DNA from 4 places in the Labrenzia sp. ATLA3 genome. Region 1 is predicted to be linked to each of the others. Evidence: riboswitches for the same ligand, from Rfam matches in the RefSeq annotation. Region 1 holds a riboswitch; each other region holds the start of a gene.
What was found. A riboswitch is a leader RNA that binds a small molecule or an ion and turns the genes downstream of it on or off. The one in region 1 is predicted to bind cobalamin.
Positions count from the first base shown of each region.

Region 1 (4,208 bases):
GACCCGCCGATGCCGACGTCCAGCTCGCGTTCCGCGACAGCCTTGGTGATGTCGTTGGGGCGCATGATTTTCAGGCTCAGCTCGATTTCAGGCGCCGTGCGGGAAAGCTCCTCAATCGCTTCGGAAACCTTCAGTTGCGGGTCGGTCGCCAAGCAGTCGACAATACCGACGGTTACCTTTCCAGACAGGCCGCTTCGAAGGCCGGACAACCGGGCGGAACTTGCCTCCAGCATGCCCGTCACTTCCAGACTGACTTCGTAAACTCGGCGCCCCTCTTGTGTCAGGGAAAACCCGCGGCGGCCGCGCTCGCAGAGTTTGGCCCCCAGCCGTCTCTCGAGCGCTGTCAGGTGATTGGATATCGTCGGCTGACTGAGTGAAAGCTCCATCTGTGCGGCGGAAATTCCGCCATTGCGCACAACGCATTCGAACACGCGCAACAGGTGAAGGTCGGACCCTGATATCTTCATGGACATAGGTTGCACCAAATGCCTGGGATCGCAATCCCCGGCACCGCATAGCCAAAGGCCCGCCATGGCGGGCGGGCCTTCGATGAACAGAAGACGACAATAGTCTCAGCTATCAGCCCTGCTCAAAGTGACCGGTGTTCACCATGAGGCAAAGGATCGTGTGCAGGACTTGCGCTGCAATCTGAGCCGTGTTGGTGCTCGGATCGTATTGCGGCGCCACTTCCACCACATCACCGCCAATGATGTTGAGCCCGTTCAGGCCGCGCAGGATCTGCTGCACCTCTCTCGGCTGCAGGCCGCCCACCTCGGGTGTTCCCGTTCCCGGGGCGAAGCCTGGATCTACGCTGTCGATATCGAAGGAGACATATGTCGGCCCGTCGCCAACGATCTTGCGCGCCTTTTCGATCAACCGGGGCATGCTCGCTTCGCCCACGTCTTCGGCATGAACCACGGTCATGCCGCTTTCATAAGAGAACTCCCAGAGATATTCAGCTGGACCGCGAATGCCGATCTGAATCGTTCGGCGCGGGTCCAGCACACCGTCCAGAACCGCAAGGCGGAACGGCCCACCGTGCTGGAACTTGGCCCCTTCATAGGGACCGGCGGTATCGCAATGGGCGTCGATGTGGATAAGCCCCACGGGCTCCTTTTCTCCCAGAGCCTTGAGGATCGACGCCGTGATGGAATGGTCACCGCCGACGCTTAGCGGACGCACACCTGCAGCAACAAGGCGGCGGTAGAAGTCCTCGATATCCTTGTGACACTGGGCAAGATCGAAACGGCTGAGCATGGGAACGTCGCCGATATCCGCGATTTTCGCCTTGCCCATCGGAGAGGTCTTGAGCACGTGGTCGTATGGGCCGATACGCTCGATGGTGCGCAGGGCTCGCGGGCCAAAGCGGGTGCCGTTGCGGTTGGTTACACCCAGATCCATCGGCACGCCGAGCAAGGCGATGTCCAGACCGCCGAAGTCGTCGGCGTCCTGAGCCTCCGGAAAGGCCCGCGCATCCAGAAAGCTCGGGATGCCTGCGAAAGGCCACTTGCGCTTGTCGCCATCACTGAACTGAGACCGGGCCACTTCCTGAAAATGCGGGTCAAAAATATCTCCGCCGGACGCATTGCCATACTTCTCTCGAAGGGCATCCAGATGCGCCTTGTCCACCATTTGAAATTCTCCTCCTGAAAACGCACGACCTTAATGGACCGCAGTCAGACTGTACTTGGGATTTTCCGGAAATGATCGCAACACTACGCGTCTGTTTCCAGTCAGCGATCTCGGCCAATGAATGCGAAACACAGCGACGTTTGAAACCGATGGTGGGTGTTTGCATCGTCGAAAATATGACCAACTGCGAAGCCCAGGCAATTGCCGCACGTCTCATATGACGCCTCCACATAACTTTGGGGAGAGATGTCTGCCCGCCATATTTCCCCACTCAAATTCCGTCGGCATGACGCTTCATATTGACTTGGTGATCGCACCTCATACTGTATCTAGTATTCAGGGTCCGGTGATTCCTTTGGGATTGCCGGCTAAGAGGGAAGCTGGTGCGCCTCATCCAAAGAGGCAAATCCGGCGCTGCCCCCGCAACTGTAAACGGCGAGCCGTCATCCAGAAAACCACTGGGAGATCCCGGGAAGGTGGATGACAGGGCTTTGACCCGTGAGCCAGGAGACCTGCCTTGAATAAACAACGTCAGCGGACGGCGGGTCCGGGCGACGCTTGATTGCGTGAGGTCGTGCTCATGCTCTCTCGTGCTTCCTGCCGTCCATCATCAAGAACACGTTCTTCGGGGTGCAAGAGACATGACCGTTACTGTTTACAGCAAGCCTTCCTGCGTTCAATGCAATGCGACCTACCGCGCGCTCGATCAGCGCGGCGTCGATTACACAATTATCGACCTGAGCGAAAATTCGGAAGCCTTTGAGCACGTGCAGTCTCTCGGCTACCGGCAAGTGCCGGTGGTGGAAGCAATGGGCGAGCACTGGGCCGGCTTCCGGCCGGACAAGATCGCGGCGCTCGGCTGATCCCGGCGCGGTGACGATGAAATGGGCACACTCGTCTATTTCTCCAGCGCTTCCGGCAACACGCATCGGTTCATCGACAAGCTGAAGGCTCCGGCGGTCCGTATTCCGCGCAACAAGACGGAAGCGTTGCCGATAATCCGGCAGCCCTACGTTCTGGTGCTGCCGACCTATTCGGACGGCGAAGGCCGGGGTGCTGTGCCAGGCCAGGTGATCCGGTTTCTCAACGATGCCGCGAACCGCTCTTTCCTCAAAGGTGTGATTGCCTCTGGCAATCGCAACTTCGGGCCCCTCTTTGCCTATGCCGGAGATGTCGTGTCGAAAAAATGCGGCGTTCCGCTGCTCTACCGTTTCGAGCTTGCCGGAACCGACACCGACCTCTGCCGCGTCCAACACGGGATGACAGAATTTTGGAAACGACAGTCCTAGAACGTCCGGCAAACCCGGCAGCTAATCTCGACTACCACGCGCTCAATGCGATGCTGAACCTCTACGACGCCGACGGCAGGATCCAGTTCGACGCCGACCGGCAGGCCGCGCGCCAGTATTTCCTTCAGCACGTCAACCAGAACACCGTGTTCTTCCACTCTCTGGAGGAGAAACTCGGCTATCTGGTGCGTGAAGGTTACTACGAACGCGAAGTGCTGGAACAATACGATCCAGCCTTCGTCAAGGCGATCTTCGAAGCGGCCTATGCCCGGAAGTTCCGTTTTCCGGCCTTTCTCGGCGCCTTCAAGTATTACACCAGCTACACGCTCAAAACCTTTGATGGCAAGCGCTATCTGGAGCGTTTCGAGGATCGGGTGGTGATGGTCTCGCTGACGCTGGCCGCCGGTGACGAGGACCTTGCCATGCGGCTGATGGACGAGATCATTTCCGGCCGGTTCCAGCCGGCGACACCGACCTTTCTCAACGCTGGCAAGAAGCAGCGCGGCGAGCTGATCTCGTGTTTTCTGTTGCGTCTTGAAGACAACATGGAATCGATAGGGCGGGGCATCAATTCCGCGTTGCAGCTTTCCAAGCGCGGCGGCGGCGTGGCGCTGCTACTGACCAACATCCGGGAGGCCGGAGCCCCCATCAAGGGGATCGAGAACCAGTCGTCCGGCGTCATTCCCGTGATGAAGCTTCTGGAAGACAGTTTCTCCTATGCCAATCAGCTCGGTGCACGCCAGGGTGCGGGCGCGGTCTATATCAACGCCCATCACCCGGACATCCTGAGCTTCCTCGACACCAAGCGCGAGAACGCGGACGAGAAGATCCGCATCAAGACCCTATCCCTCGGCGTCGTTATCCCGGACATCACCTTCGAACTGGCGAAGGAGGATGACGACATGTACCTGTTCTCGCCTCACGATGTGGAGCGGGTCTACGGTAAGCCGTTCTCGCAGATTTCCGTTACGGAAAAATACCGCGAGATGGTCGACGACCCGCGCATCCGCAAGAAGAAGATCCGAGCGCGCAGTTTCTTCCAGACCATCGCCGAGATCCAGTTCGAGAGCGGCTACCCTTACGTCCTTTTCGAGGACACCGCCAACCGGGCCAATCCGGTCGACGGCCGCATCAACATGTCGAACCTTTGCTCGGAGATCCTCCAGATCAATGAGGCATCGGAGTTCAACGACGATCTCTCCTACAGCCATCTGGGGACGGATATTTCCTGCAATCTCGGCTCTCTCAACATCGCCAAGGCGATGGATGGCGGCGACCTGGGCGCGA
Region 1 covers NZ_JBXUKV010000005.1:86,393-90,600, reverse strand. The annotation lists gene AC2A6O_RS14660 (LysR family transcriptional regulator) at 1-473, opposite strand, end outside; gene speB (agmatinase) at 580-1,632, opposite strand; cobalamin riboswitch at 1,955-2,166, shown strand; gene nrdH (glutaredoxin-like protein NrdH) at 2,274-2,495, shown strand; gene nrdI (class Ib ribonucleoside-diphosphate reductase assembly flavoprotein NrdI) at 2,517-2,921, shown strand; gene nrdE (class 1b ribonucleoside-diphosphate reductase subunit alpha) at 2,903-4,208, shown strand, end outside.

Region 2 (4,208 bases), on a different contig from region 1:
TATCGCGGCAGAATCTATATGAAAAATCTATATTTCTCATATAGTCTATTACCATGGTGAATTTATCGACCTTCGATCTCAACCTCCTGAAGGTCCTGGATGCCGTTCTGCGGGAAGGTTCCACCGTTCGAGCCGGAGAAAGACTGGGTCTATCGCAGCCTGCAGTATCAGCCGCACTTGCAAGGCTGCGCACCGCCCTGGAGGACGAGCTCTTCTTTCGCAAGGGACAGCATCTCGAACCAACTGCGTTTGCGGCAAGCCTGGAAGCGCCGTTGCGCGATCATCTGGAAGCATTGAGCGTCCTGTTGAAAGGCCCGCAGACCTTCAGACCCGAAACATCGACGGCCAGTTTCAGAATTTCCGGCAGCGATTACTTTGCGGAGATGCTGATGCCCGGGCTTGCAGCCCATCTGGCACACACCGCACCGTCAATGCTTGTGCATCTGGTTGATCTCGTGCCGGACAACTACATCAACACGCTTGAGGAATATCAGGTCGACCTGGCTATGATTCTTGCCGCGCCGTTGCCGGAGTGGGTTCAAAGCAGGAAGATGTTCACCTCAAGTTTTTGCGTGGTCGCCCGAAGGAACCATCCGAGGCTCCAACGCGCAGGCATTGCGCCTGGAGAGGCTATCCCTATCGATCTCTTCTGCGACCTGGGACATGTGCTGTTTTCTCCGCAAGGCCAGCGCAGCGCAATGGGTGACGCCGCATTGGCACGCGTCGGCAGAAAGCGGCGCGTCGCGATGACGCTACCGGTGTTCGGCGGCGTCTGCCGCGCCGTTTCCGGATCGGATCTCATCGCGCTGCTGCCCACCCAGTTCGCACGGCGGATGGCGCCCATTTCCGATCTGGAGATCTACTTGCCTCCCATGCCCGTGGACCCGGCCCGGATTATCATGGTCTGGAACCGGAAGATGACCTCAGATCCGCCTCATGCCTGGCTTCGCGACCAGATTATCGACATTCTCGCGAGCGTCCACGAAGAGCCTTGAAACCTGCCGAATGTCGCGACTGACGGAACCCGGAGACGGCCCGGAACAGGCCATATCGCCAAGGCCGACGCCAACTGGAAGAAGATCCGCACGACAGCGGCTACGGATCTCTGACAGGTTCGCCCGGCCCACAGGCAAACAAAAAGGGCGGCCCGAGGCCGCCCTTCGTGGTTTGAAATCAGCAGAAGCCTGGAGGCTTAGGCTGCCGCGTCGTGCAGACGGTTTTCAAACGCAAGGTTCTTGGTCAGCGGTGCCAGGGTCTTGGCAGCAGCCAGTACAGCCAGGTCGGCCAGCGGCTCACCCAGGATCACCAGCATGTAAGCAACGCCGAAGGAGCCGACGGACGCCATGTTCTCGGCGCCAAAGCCCTGACCGTAGAATGCCCAGAAGGCAACCCAGCCGACGATACCGGTCTGGAACGTGGTCGAAAGGGCCAGAGCCTGAGCGTAGGAAACGTCAACATAGGCGGTCTTTTCCGGAATGATCCGGTTGGCCAGAAGGCTGACGGCCCACAGCGGCACAAGCAGCGTGGTGACGTTGATGCCGTACTGCGGCAAATCGAAAGGTGCAAAAAACGCACCCTGAAGCAGAAGCCCCGCGGCCAGACCGATAGCGGCCGGACCGGCACCGAACATCAGGAACAGGGTGGAGCCCAGAATGAAGTGAACTTCGGAAACCCCGACCGGATAATGCGGCAGAATTTCAAAGAAGCAGAAGACGGCAACCGTCGTGATGACGGAGCGTACGGCCAGACTGAGAACGCCGCTCTTGCGGATCGTGTCGAGCGCCATTTTGCCGAGAAGGCCGAAGGAAGCAGCTGCGGTACCGTAGCTGAGCACAATTTTGGCACCGTCGACGATGCCCGGTTCGATATGCATATGTTTCTCCTTTGCGCACCCTCCGTGCGCGAGCAGATGTTGTAAACCGGCCCGATGGGACCGCTGGATGGCAGGTTTCCTGGCTCGCGAGTCTCTGCACCGCCCGCCTTCCCGGATATCTCCAGTGGCTTGAAGGGCTTGGCTCTTCGCTTACAGTTGCGGGGGCAGCCACGGTCTTGGTCCCTGTTGGGTACGCCTCACCGTGTTCCCATTTCATCCGCCCTTACGCTTGTTCGGGCGAAACCATCACATGGTGGCATTTTTGCAAGGATTGGCACTGCACAGCAAGCGAATTTTCGCCATATTTGCTCTGAAAGCGACAATGCACATCAATTTTGCCGCCAGACCAACACAGACGAAATGTGAGGAACCTCCCGTCAGAAAACCGCGAGCAGGCCCTCGACAACGCACTTCTGAAGATCACAGCCGCCGCCGTCTTCGACGTGATCACCGAGACCGGTCGTTCGGTTGAACGGACATGGATCACAACCTAAGACTTGTCGCGGATGGATACTTGTGAAAATCTTCGAGGATGTTGAGATCGATTCCCATAACCGTTCTAGCGGTATCCCTCCTCGCCGCCACAGCCACACCCGGCTGGGCTGCGCCCGAAAAGCTCTTCGGCGCCATCAACGAGCGCCTGTCGTTCATGCAGTCGGTTGCTGCCTGGAAGGCGGATAACGACAAGCCGGTCGAGGACCTGCCAAGAGAAAAGGTGGTTCTGGAGGCAGCCCGTGCCAAGGCAGTCGAGAACGGCCTGTCTGCCGACAATGTTACCCTGTTTTTCCAGGCGCAGATCGATGCTGCAAAGGATATTCAGACCTGCTGGATCGAAAGGTGGAACGACGGCGAAGCCCGTCCGCAAAACGTTCCGGACCTGATCAAGGACGTCCGCCCGGAACTGCTTCGCCTCGGCAACGACATTCTGACCTTGCTTGCGCAGAGCCCTGTCGAAGCCTCCGACAAAGAGGCCTTCACGAACGCGGTCACCGTGGAATGCCTGTCCGATGATGCCAGGAATGCCCTGTTTGAGGGCCTCGTAGACGTACACGAGTAGGCATTCGCATTCGAAGCCTGCTGGCGATGGCTTTCATTGATCGCCAGCAACTCTCGCAGTCGCGCGACAGACGATTGCCGCTGACGCCGCTCACCAATCTCAGAGAAGTGGCGGCAGACACGCACGCCCCTTCAGCTGCTTGTGTTCAGACCTCGCACCTTAGTCGGGGTGAAAATTTGAACAGTGTGTTGGACGCTCAGACTTTTGCAAACGTCTCTCATGCACGCAATTCCGATCTTGGGAAATGCCAAAGGAGACCATGTCTCCGGAGCCGGTGGCCTGCGCGCACGCTAGCAGGACACGACGACTGCCTTTCCAGCCCCAGACTGAATCGGCGCATGGCCTCTCCATGCGCAAAATCCGCATTGACGCATAGTATTTTTGACATTGTTGGTTTCTTGGTAACTTTTATGGTTTGTTGTTAAGAGATAACAACTATAAATTGTTTAAGTGACGCGAGTACCGGATTCTTATTCTGGATTTTTCTTGGATTTTCGGGGTAGCAATGAAACTCTCTTCTACCGAAAAGACTGAGACAGCATCGGACCGTAATACTGAAAAATCTTCAGGAAACGGCGATTTATGGACTGATCCTGATAGTTCACATGGCTCCTTCCGCGCATCATTGAGCCTTGCCGTTTTCGGCTTCGACGATCCGGCAGCCGTATACAACCAGATGAGCGAAGAACAGCTGGCGGTGCTTGATCGCCGCTTCGCAACGGTGTGCGCCGTGGCAGCCTCCGAATTCGGTGGCAAACTGGTAAATTTACCAATGGGGCAGAAAGTGCTGACGTTCGGTGTTCCCGATCCGCACGAACTCGATGCAGAGCGGGCGGTGCTCGCGGCCCAGAAGGTTCTCCGCAGTTTTGAATGGAGCAGTTTCAAGTGCCCTGCTCGCTTGAGGTGCGGCATTGCAAGCGGCGAAGGCTTCATCGTTCTCGATAGCGGCCCAAACATGTCTCCCCTGGCTGTTTCCGGTCCGGTTTACGACAAGGCCTCGCAACTGGAACAGCATGCACCGGGAAATGTCCTGCTGGTCTCGGCAGATGCACGGGCGCTCTTTCGCAGCAACTTCATGGCGCGAAAAGTTCAGCTCGGCACCGAAGAGGAAATCGCCTGGGAGGTGTCGCCGGCAATCGTTCCCTCTACGCGGTTCGACCCGCGAGACCAGGATCCGAGGCTTCGTTTCTTCATGGGCCGCATGAAGGAAGTGCGCCTGCTCGCAAAAAGCTGGGCGACGTCGAAGACAGGACTGGCGCAAACCGTCCTCATCGAAGG
Region 2 covers NZ_JBXUKV010000004.1:311,956-316,163, forward strand. The annotation lists gene AC2A6O_RS12905 (LysR family transcriptional regulator) at 54-995, shown strand; gene AC2A6O_RS12910 (energy-coupling factor ABC transporter permease) at 1,193-1,873, opposite strand; cobalamin riboswitch at 1,926-2,136, opposite strand; gene aroQ (gamma subclass chorismate mutase AroQ) at 2,406-2,930, shown strand; gene AC2A6O_RS12920 (ATP-binding protein) at 3,556-4,208, shown strand, end outside.
Region 2: it holds a riboswitch for cobalamin, as region 1 does, so the genes downstream of both, AC2A6O_RS12910 (energy-coupling factor ABC transporter permease) here and nrdH (glutaredoxin-like protein NrdH) in region 1, are expected to answer to the same signal.

Region 3 (4,208 bases), on a different contig from region 1:
GCGGCCACAATCGAAATACCCAGCAGCAGCATCCCGGCAAGAAGCAGAACGCCGGTGCTCCACCGCCGCCGGGATGCGTTGTGTTTTGCCGTCACCTCGGTCATGCCGGATCATCGCTTGTGCCCGCAACCGCGGTGAGAGGCATTGTCAGCAAGTCTCACTCTCCCCAGAAGGCTTCAGTGAGTTTGCCGACAGCCTTGAGGTTTCGCGGTCCCGGCGTTGCCTCGACATAATCCAGGACGACGAAGCGGTCGTTCTTGACCGCCGCAATGCCGGCCAGAGCTGGGTTGTTCTTCATGAAATCCCGTTTCTGGTCCGCCGTCACTTCGCCGTAGTTGACGATCACGACCATGTCCGGATCTTTCTCCACCACGGTTTCCCAATCGACCGTCGCCCAGCTCTTTTCGAAATCGTCCATGACGTTGACGCCACCGGCCGCCTCGATAAGCGCCGTCGGCATAGCATAGCGACCGGCGGTGAAGGGCTTGTCCTCACCGCTGTCGTAGACGAAAACCCGCAGCGGTTTCTCGCCTTCCGGCACCGTTGCCGCGATCCGCGCCAGTTCCTGCTTGTAGGCAGCGACAAGGTGCAGGGCCGTGTCCTCCACGCCGAAGATCTTCCCGAGATTGATCAGGTCGTTGTAAAGATCAGCCAGCGAAGCCTTGGGCTTGTCGCCGATATGGATGCAGGATTCGGTCAGCTCATAAACCTTGATCCCGAAGGGCTCCAGCGTTTCCGGCGTCACTTCGCCGCCAACCTTCATGCCATAGTTCCAGCCGGCAAAATAGAAATCCGCATCTGCCCCGATCAGCACTTCCTTGCTCGGATATTTTGACGCGAGTTCCGGAAGTTCGGCAACGCCCTCACGCATTTCCGCGTCCAGCGTCTTCCAGCCCGAAATGCCGGTATATCCAACCATGCGGTCGCGCAGACCAAGCACCAGCATCATCTCGGTCAGATTGACGTCGTTCGAAACAGCGGCTTTTGGCGGCGCTTCGAAAGTGACCGTACGACTGCAGCTTTTCACCGTGGTCTGGGCAAAGGCCGGAACAGTCAGAAGGGCGAGCGCAGCGCTCAGCAGTAGTCTTTTCATTGTGCTCTCCAGGGAGTCAAAGATGGAAGGTCAGGTAACGCTCACGACTGGCAGACAACTGCTCCAGGCGGACCTGTACCGAATAGGCTTGTTCAATGTTGCCGGGGGTCAGCACCGTTTCCGGCGCGCCATGGGCAACCAGCCGCCCCTCGTGCAGCAGCAGAACCTTGTCGCAGACGCGGCTTGCCAAATTGAGGTCATGCAGGCTTGTGACGATGGTGATGTTCAGATCAGAGATCAGCTCGACAATCTCGAGCTGATGGCGGATATCCAGATGGTTGGTCGGCTCATCCAGGACCAGCAGCTTCGGTTCCTGCGCCAGCGCCCGAGCCACCATCACCCGTTGCCGTTCACCGCCGGACAGCGTGCCAAAGGACCTGTCCGCGTAGGAGTGCAGATCCATTTTCCTGAGGCAGTCATCGACGATTTCAGCGTCCCGTTTGCCTGCATTGGCAATGCCGTTTGCGTGCGGCCGCCGACCAAGAACGACGATCTCGCGAACAGACAGGGCAAAGTCGGTCGGTTGCTCCTGCAGAACGGCGGCGATCGACCGGGCAGCCTCCCGGGCACTGAGGTGCCACAGGTCCGTACCATCCACCAGAATGCTGCCAGAGTGCGGTTTCAAGAAGCGGTAGAGCAGCCGCAGCAGGGTCGATTTGCCGGCACCATTGGCACCGGCAATTCCAAGAACCTCGCCAGCGGGCAGCTCGAAGCTGACCGGATGCAGAATGGTCCTGCCCTGCCCCGTCTTCCAGCTTGCCTCTCGGACGCAAAGATCGATCCCCGTCATGACAAGGCCGTTCCGTCAGCTTCCGAGACGATCATCGCCGCGGGGATGCGGCCCTGCGATGCGGTCCATCGTGTGCCGTGCCGGACGCCGGAAACGCCATATCCATTCTCTAGCTGGCGATAGCGCCTGGCGTAGTCGACCAGATCTTCTATGTCCGTTTCACCTGCATCGATATCACCGAAGAGGTAAATCGCCTCGCCCGTTGCCTTGTAGGCCGCTGTGCATCCACGCGAACAGCTTTCGATGTCGGCTGTACCGCTGATCTCGAAATCGTCACCAACGACCGGAACGGCCAATTGGAGAGCGCGCTTCAACTGGCTGACCAGTTCATATCCGGGCTGACACAGCTGGCCCTTGTGACGGCAGACGGTACTGACAAAAATCTTGTGCGGTTCATTGCTCATGGCGCACCTTTACAGCTTCCGTCCGCGAACGGACAGCATGGGGCGGCGCAGCGACAACCTTGCCACCATGGCTGCGCAAGAAGCTACCAGCTTGAAAGGAAAGAGGATGATCATTGTGTAATGTTATTACATTACTAATCCGATCGTTGGCAACAAGCTTTTGCCTGCCGTTCGGCACCATCGCGCGCAGCGCACGCATCGACAGCGGATCGGAAAGGGTCAAAAGGTTGGCAGGACTTGAGGTTTCAGCAGTCAATTTCCGGTTCATATCGCCCTCCGCGATTGCGCGGGGCAGTTTCGAACCGAATGTGCAACTTTGCCGGCAGGCGCCGATAGACCATGTCACTCACTCCGCCGGGGCACCCCGCCCGGGTTAAGGTTTAAGATGAAATGGCAGGTCTCCTGACTTGCGGGTCATGGCTTGCCTGATCCTTCCCGGGGTTTCCCCAGTGGCGCTTTCAGGTTTGCTCACCGCTCACAGTTGCGGGGGCAGTCACGGATTTGCAGCCTTTCGGCCTCGTCGCACCGTGTTCCCTTTTAATCCCGCTCCGAAATTCAGAGTCGGGAACCATCTCTTCCTAAGTGCTCGAACGCCTGGAAAATGTCAAAGACTTTCACCACCCACCTTGTCGTCCCGAAGCACAACAGATGCAGCCGTCCGGCGGCCTCGGCAGGATTGGCCTCTTGCCTTCACCGCTCAAAAATCCTACCTCGGATCCATGAAACAGGATGCCCTCCCCCCGCGCGCCACTGCGCGCCCCGTCACCCTTGAGACCCACGGCGTTGCTCGCCAGGACGACTTTGCCTGGCTGCGGGCAGACAACTGGCAGGAGGTCATGAAAGACCCTTCCGTGCTGGATGCCGATATCCGCGCCTATCTGGAAGCGGAAAATACCTACCAGGAAGCGCAGATGGCGCCGACGAAGGCTCTGCAGGAACAGCTTTTTGCTGAAATGCGCGGCCGCATCAAGGAAGACGACAGTTCGGTCCCCTCACCCGACGGCCCCTTCGCCTATGGCCTCAAATACGAAACTGGTGGCCAGCAACCGATCTTCTTCCGGACCCCGCGCGATGGCGGCGAGGAAACGGTACTTCTCCACGGCGACAAGGAAGCCGAGGGCACGTCCTATTTCCGGATCGGCGGTGTCAGCCAGTCGACGGATCACAAGCTCATAGCCTGGGCCTATGATGACAAGGGCTCGGAATATTATTCGCTCAGACTGCGCGACGCCGCGACGGCCAAAGATTTCGACTACGCCATCGAAGATACGGGCGGCGGCGGCGTTTTCTCCGAAGACAGTCGTTACGTGTTCTACGTTCGTCTGGACGCCAACCATCGGCCTTCAAAGCTCTTCCGGCACGAGATCGGCACCGACCCAGCCAGCGATGTGCTCGTCTACGAGGAAAAGGATGCCGGCTTCTTCATGGGGGTCGGCAAGACCCAGTCCGGTGACACCATCGTCATCGACATTCACGACCATGAGACGTCCGAAGTCTGGATGATCCCGGCAAGTGATCCGACTGCCGAACCGGTGCTCGTCGCAGAGCGCGAAACCGGCATCGAATATTCCATCGACGATCATGGCGACACGCTTTACATCCTGACCAATGCAGGTGGCGCCGAGGACTTCAAGATCGTCACCGCGCCCAAGAGCAACCCTGGCCGCCAGAACTGGTCGGACCTCGTGCCGCACAAGCCGGGGTGCCTGATCCTGTCCCACTGCGTCTACAAGAGTTTCATGACGCGGCTGGAGCGCGAGGACGGCCTGCCGCGCATCGTGATCCACCGGCTTGCGGACAAGATCGAACATTCCATCGCTTTCGACGAGGAGGCCTATTCGCTCGGCCTTGGAGGCGGCTACGAGTTCGACACCAGCACGATCCGCTTTTCCTATTCCTCCATGACCACGCCGTCGCAGAC
Region 3 covers NZ_JBXUKV010000004.1:151,471-155,678, forward strand. The annotation lists gene AC2A6O_RS12125 (FecCD family ABC transporter permease) at 1-104, opposite strand, end outside; gene AC2A6O_RS12130 (ABC transporter substrate-binding protein) at 158-1,093, opposite strand; gene AC2A6O_RS12135 (ABC transporter ATP-binding protein) at 1,110-1,883, opposite strand; gene AC2A6O_RS12140 (DUF1636 family protein) at 1,880-2,287, opposite strand; gene AC2A6O_RS12145 (hypothetical protein) at 2,277-2,555, opposite strand; cobalamin riboswitch at 2,663-2,875, opposite strand; gene AC2A6O_RS12150 (S9 family peptidase) at 3,007-4,208, shown strand, end outside.
Region 3: it holds a riboswitch for cobalamin, as region 1 does, so the genes downstream of both, AC2A6O_RS12145 (hypothetical protein) here and nrdH (glutaredoxin-like protein NrdH) in region 1, are expected to answer to the same signal.

Region 4 (4,208 bases), on a different contig from region 1:
TCAGTAGTGTGTTCGGTATTTGCAGCAGTTCCTTGAAAAATCGGCAAACCAGAGCAGCGCGGCTCGGTCTATAGGGCGATGAAATGAACGATTTCAGACCCCAGCCAATCCCGCCGACATTGGGAAGGGCGCGAATGGCGGTGTCATAGCTGCGCCGAACCAGCGCGGAATCGCTGTTCTTGAAGGAATGCAGCAATCCGCAGCGCTCCATATCTCGCTTGAATTCCTTCGAAACGACCGAGGTTTCGCGCTTCGTGAACGTCCAGTTGATGTTGATGTTCTCGTCTTCCTTGGCAACCACGCGGTGGTACCAAAGCGGCGGGAGGTAAAGAAGATCGCCTTCCTCCAGGTCGAATTTGTAAAACTGTTTGTTTTTCAGAAGTTTTTCTTCGTCTTTCAGAAGGGAAAAATTGGTGAACGGATAGCAGGGCAGCGGAGTGTCAGGCGATACGAGCACCCATTCCTTTCGCCCCTTAACCTGTACGGTGATGACATTCTCTGCGTTGGTATCGTAGTGAAATTCCGTTCGGTTGTTCCTGCTGTTCACCCAGAATCTCCAGGCGACGGAATCTTTCATTATCTGGTCAGAAGAGAGGACCTCCTTCAAAAACTCCGGCATCTCGATGTCCTGCTCAAGAACAGGTGACCGGCTTACGAAAAAGACGCCTCTGTCGCGAACGGATGGCAGGCTATGCAGGTCCGACCGCAGTCCTTTGGAAATCCATTTTTCTCGCGCTGGCCAGCTTTTAGCCAATCCCTTGATGAGCAAGGGCTGCTCCTTGTCACAGTAGCTTTCGAGAAACTCCGCATAACCGGGAGCTGCTGTGACTGCTGGAATGGATCGCTCTGTATCGCCGATCATTAGAGGTGTCCGGCTTTTGAGATCTGCAGGTGCATTTCTGGCGATGAAATTGCCCAGAAACCAACGCAAGTAACTTAACGTTATTTCACGATACGAGACGTCGTGGATTTTATCAAGAAAGGGACTCTCGTCATCGTCTCCTGCGCGCAATCACGCGAGAGCCGTCAGGGATCAACGGATGAATGTCGACGTGACGATAGGGAGATGTTCTGCCCCGGAACGCGGCTAACTTTTTCGGTCCGCGGCGATGTGACCTGTTGGTTGCAAGGCGCAAGAAAACCTTGCGGCATGCAATCGCGAACGGGAGAAACTCGTAGTTTCCAACCAATTTGAAGCGGACGTTTTGGGAAAAAAGAAGAGGTGGTGATGGCTCCCCAGGCCGGACTCGAACCAGCGACCCAGCGATTAACAGTCGCTTGCTCTACCAACTGAGCTACTGGGGATCACCACGCTCGGGGCCAGCGCGTTGCCGCCCCGTCGATGGAGATGCGTATATCAAAGGCTTCATCCGTTTGCCAAGCCCCCGAGGGTGTTTTTTTCATCGCGCCGTCATTTTTTTGAAGGCTATGTGGAAAACTCGATATATTTCAGAACGCTAGACCGACTGTGGAGCTTGGAAAACCCTACGTTCCGCGCTGTTTGATAGCGCCCTTGCGAGGCAATTGAGCAGTGCTATCGCCGGACTTTGACTCAAGATGGCGTAGGCGTGGGTGGATATGCCGGATCACCGGGGCAAGTGACCGAGTCTTTCTGCTGCTTGTGTCGGCCTCAAGATCCGTTTAGGAAGAAACCGACGGTTCCGGAACAGGCAATGCCCGATCCGGATGAAACGGGAATCCGGTGCGGACTTTTTCAAGTCCAGGTCCGGAGCTGCCCCCGCAACTGTGAGCGGTGAGTGGCTGTACGAAAACCACTGGCGTCCTTATGGGGCCGGGAAGGGGTACAGACCGCGCTGAGCCGCAAGCCAGGAGACCGGCCGTCGCATTGGCAACCCTATGGCGCTGTCGGGCGGACGGCTGGGAGAAGGAATGACGCATTCAACTGGCGAGAGGACGACACTGGTCCTCGGCGGTGCCCGCTCCGGCAAAAGCCGGTTGGCGGAAAAGCTCGCCCATGAAACCGGTCTGCGGAAAATCTATGTCGCAACTGGCGCTGCCCACGACGATGAAATGGCCAGTCGCATCGCCGCCCATAAAGATCAGCGCGGCCCGTCCTGGCACACCGTGGAAGAACAGCTCGATCTGGTTTCCGTTCTTCAAGGCGAATGCGGAGCAGACCGCGTGGTTCTGGTCGATTGCCTCACGCTCTGGCTTTCCAATCTAATGTTCGCTGACAAGGACGTTTCGGCTGAAACTGCGCGACTGTCCTCCGTTCTGAGGGATCTGAGCGGCCCTTGCGTCTTTGTTTCCAACGAAGTCGGCATGGGAATTGTGCCGGAGAACAGACTGTCGAGGTCGTTTCGCGATGCGCAAGGGCGTTTGAACCAGGATATGGCACAGGAGTGCCACCAGGTCGTCTTTGTCGCTGCGGGGCTGCCGCTGCTTTTGAAACCCAATTCACAACCGGATATCAAACTATGACCACTTCTTCCTTGCAGCCCGGCGCGAAAATACCGGCAACCATTGTCACTGGGTTTCTGGGCGCCGGCAAAACCACGCTGATCCGCAACTTGCTTACCAACGCCAATGGCAAACGGATCGCGTTGATCGTCAACGAATTCGGTGACATGGGATTCGACGGCTCTCTGGTAAACGGATGCGCGGACCCTGATTGCGCCGCAGAGGAAGTGGTTGAGCTGACCAATGGCTGCATCTGCTGCACCGTTGCCGACGATTTTCTCCCGACCATGGAAATGCTGCTCGCGCGGGACAATCCGCCGGAGCACATTGTCATCGAAACTTCCGGTCTTGCGCTGCCGCAGCCGCTTGTGCGGGCCTTTTCCTGGCCGAGCGTGAAACCGAAAGTAACGGTCGATGGGGTTGTGACCGTGCTTGACGCTGCCGCACTCGCCGAAGGCCGGATCGCACTTGATGAGGATGCGCTTGCTGCACAGCGTGCTGCTGACGAAGCCCTGGATCACGACAGTCCGGTCGAAGAACTCTTCCATGACCAGCTGCGGTGCGCCGATCTTGTTGTGCTGAACAAGGCCGATCTCGTTTCGGAAGACGCCCTGAAACAGGTGCACGAGAAGATCGCCGCCGATGTCCGTCCAGCCGTTCACGTGGTGGCATCCGAAAACGGCACGCTCCCGATTGAAGTTCTGCTCGGTAGGGGCTCTGCTGCCGAGGACGACATGACGGACCGTCACGAACATCATCACCACCATGATGACCATCATGATCACGACGATGACCACGACCACGACCACGATGATGACCACCATCACCACGATCATCACCATCACGATGATTTTGAAAGCCACGTGCTGGACGTCTCGTCCTTCGTGAGCCTGAAAGAGGCCGAGACAAAGGTTCTTGAAGCCATGACGCAAAAAGGTGTTCTGCGCATCAAGGGTTCCGTTAAGATCGAGGGCAAGGCGGCGCCGGCAATGGTGCAGGCCGTTGGTCCACGGGTCGAAACCTGGTTCGCCGCTGGAGCCGAAAGAAGCGGCAAGCTTGTCGTGATTGGTCTGAAAGGTCTGGATCTGGCTGCGGTGCGTGGTCTGCTGGGTGAATTGACGGCTGCTGCCTGACACGCTGAAAACAAGCCGGAAATAAAGACCAAGCATGCACATTCTTGCCAGTCAGACACGCCGGATCGATGACGGTGGAGACGCGGTCGATCTCGGCCAGTCTCCGGCCGACATTCTGTTCCTGTCCGCTGCGGACACCGAACTGGGCAGCTTTGCCGCGGCGCAAGGTCGTCTCGGGGCGGGCCGGGCAGAGCTACGGCTCGCCAACCTGATGGCCCTGTCGCATCCCTACTCGGTTGATCTTTATGCGGAACAGACGGTTCGTGGGTCCCGGTTGATTGTTTTGCGGATTCTGGGCGGAGTGGAATACTGGCGCTACGGCCTGGAGAGGTTCGAAGAGGAAGTCCGTGCGAACGGTATCGATCTGATTGTCGTTCCGGGTGACGACAAGTGGGACGAAGACCTGACGTCGCGGTCCACCAGAACATCGGCCGAAGTGCACCGTTTCTGGCGGTACTGTGTCGAAGGCGGAACGGAAAATTACGCCAACGCCCTGAGATACGCAGCCTATCTGATTGGAAAGGGCGAAGAACCGGCGCATCCGGTGCCCCTTCCTCGTGCCGGAATTTATCTTGCCGGGAAAGCAGCACCCGACATTGCACAATTGAAGGCATCCTGGCGTGACCCTGCCAGACCGGTGGCCGCAATCACCTT
Region 4 covers NZ_JBXUKV010000001.1:80,149-84,356, reverse strand. The annotation lists gene AC2A6O_RS00375 (cupin-like domain-containing protein) at 1-1,012, opposite strand, end outside; tRNA gene AC2A6O_RS00370 (tRNA-Asn) at 1,230-1,305, opposite strand; cobalamin riboswitch at 1,640-1,857, shown strand; gene cobU (bifunctional adenosylcobinamide kinase/adenosylcobinamide-phosphate guanylyltransferase) at 1,891-2,442, shown strand; gene cobW (cobalamin biosynthesis protein CobW) at 2,439-3,554, shown strand; gene cobN (cobaltochelatase subunit CobN) at 3,589-4,208, shown strand, end outside.
Region 4: it holds a riboswitch for cobalamin, as region 1 does, so the genes downstream of both, cobU (bifunctional adenosylcobinamide kinase/adenosylcobinamide-phosphate guanylyltransferase) here and nrdH (glutaredoxin-like protein NrdH) in region 1, are expected to answer to the same signal.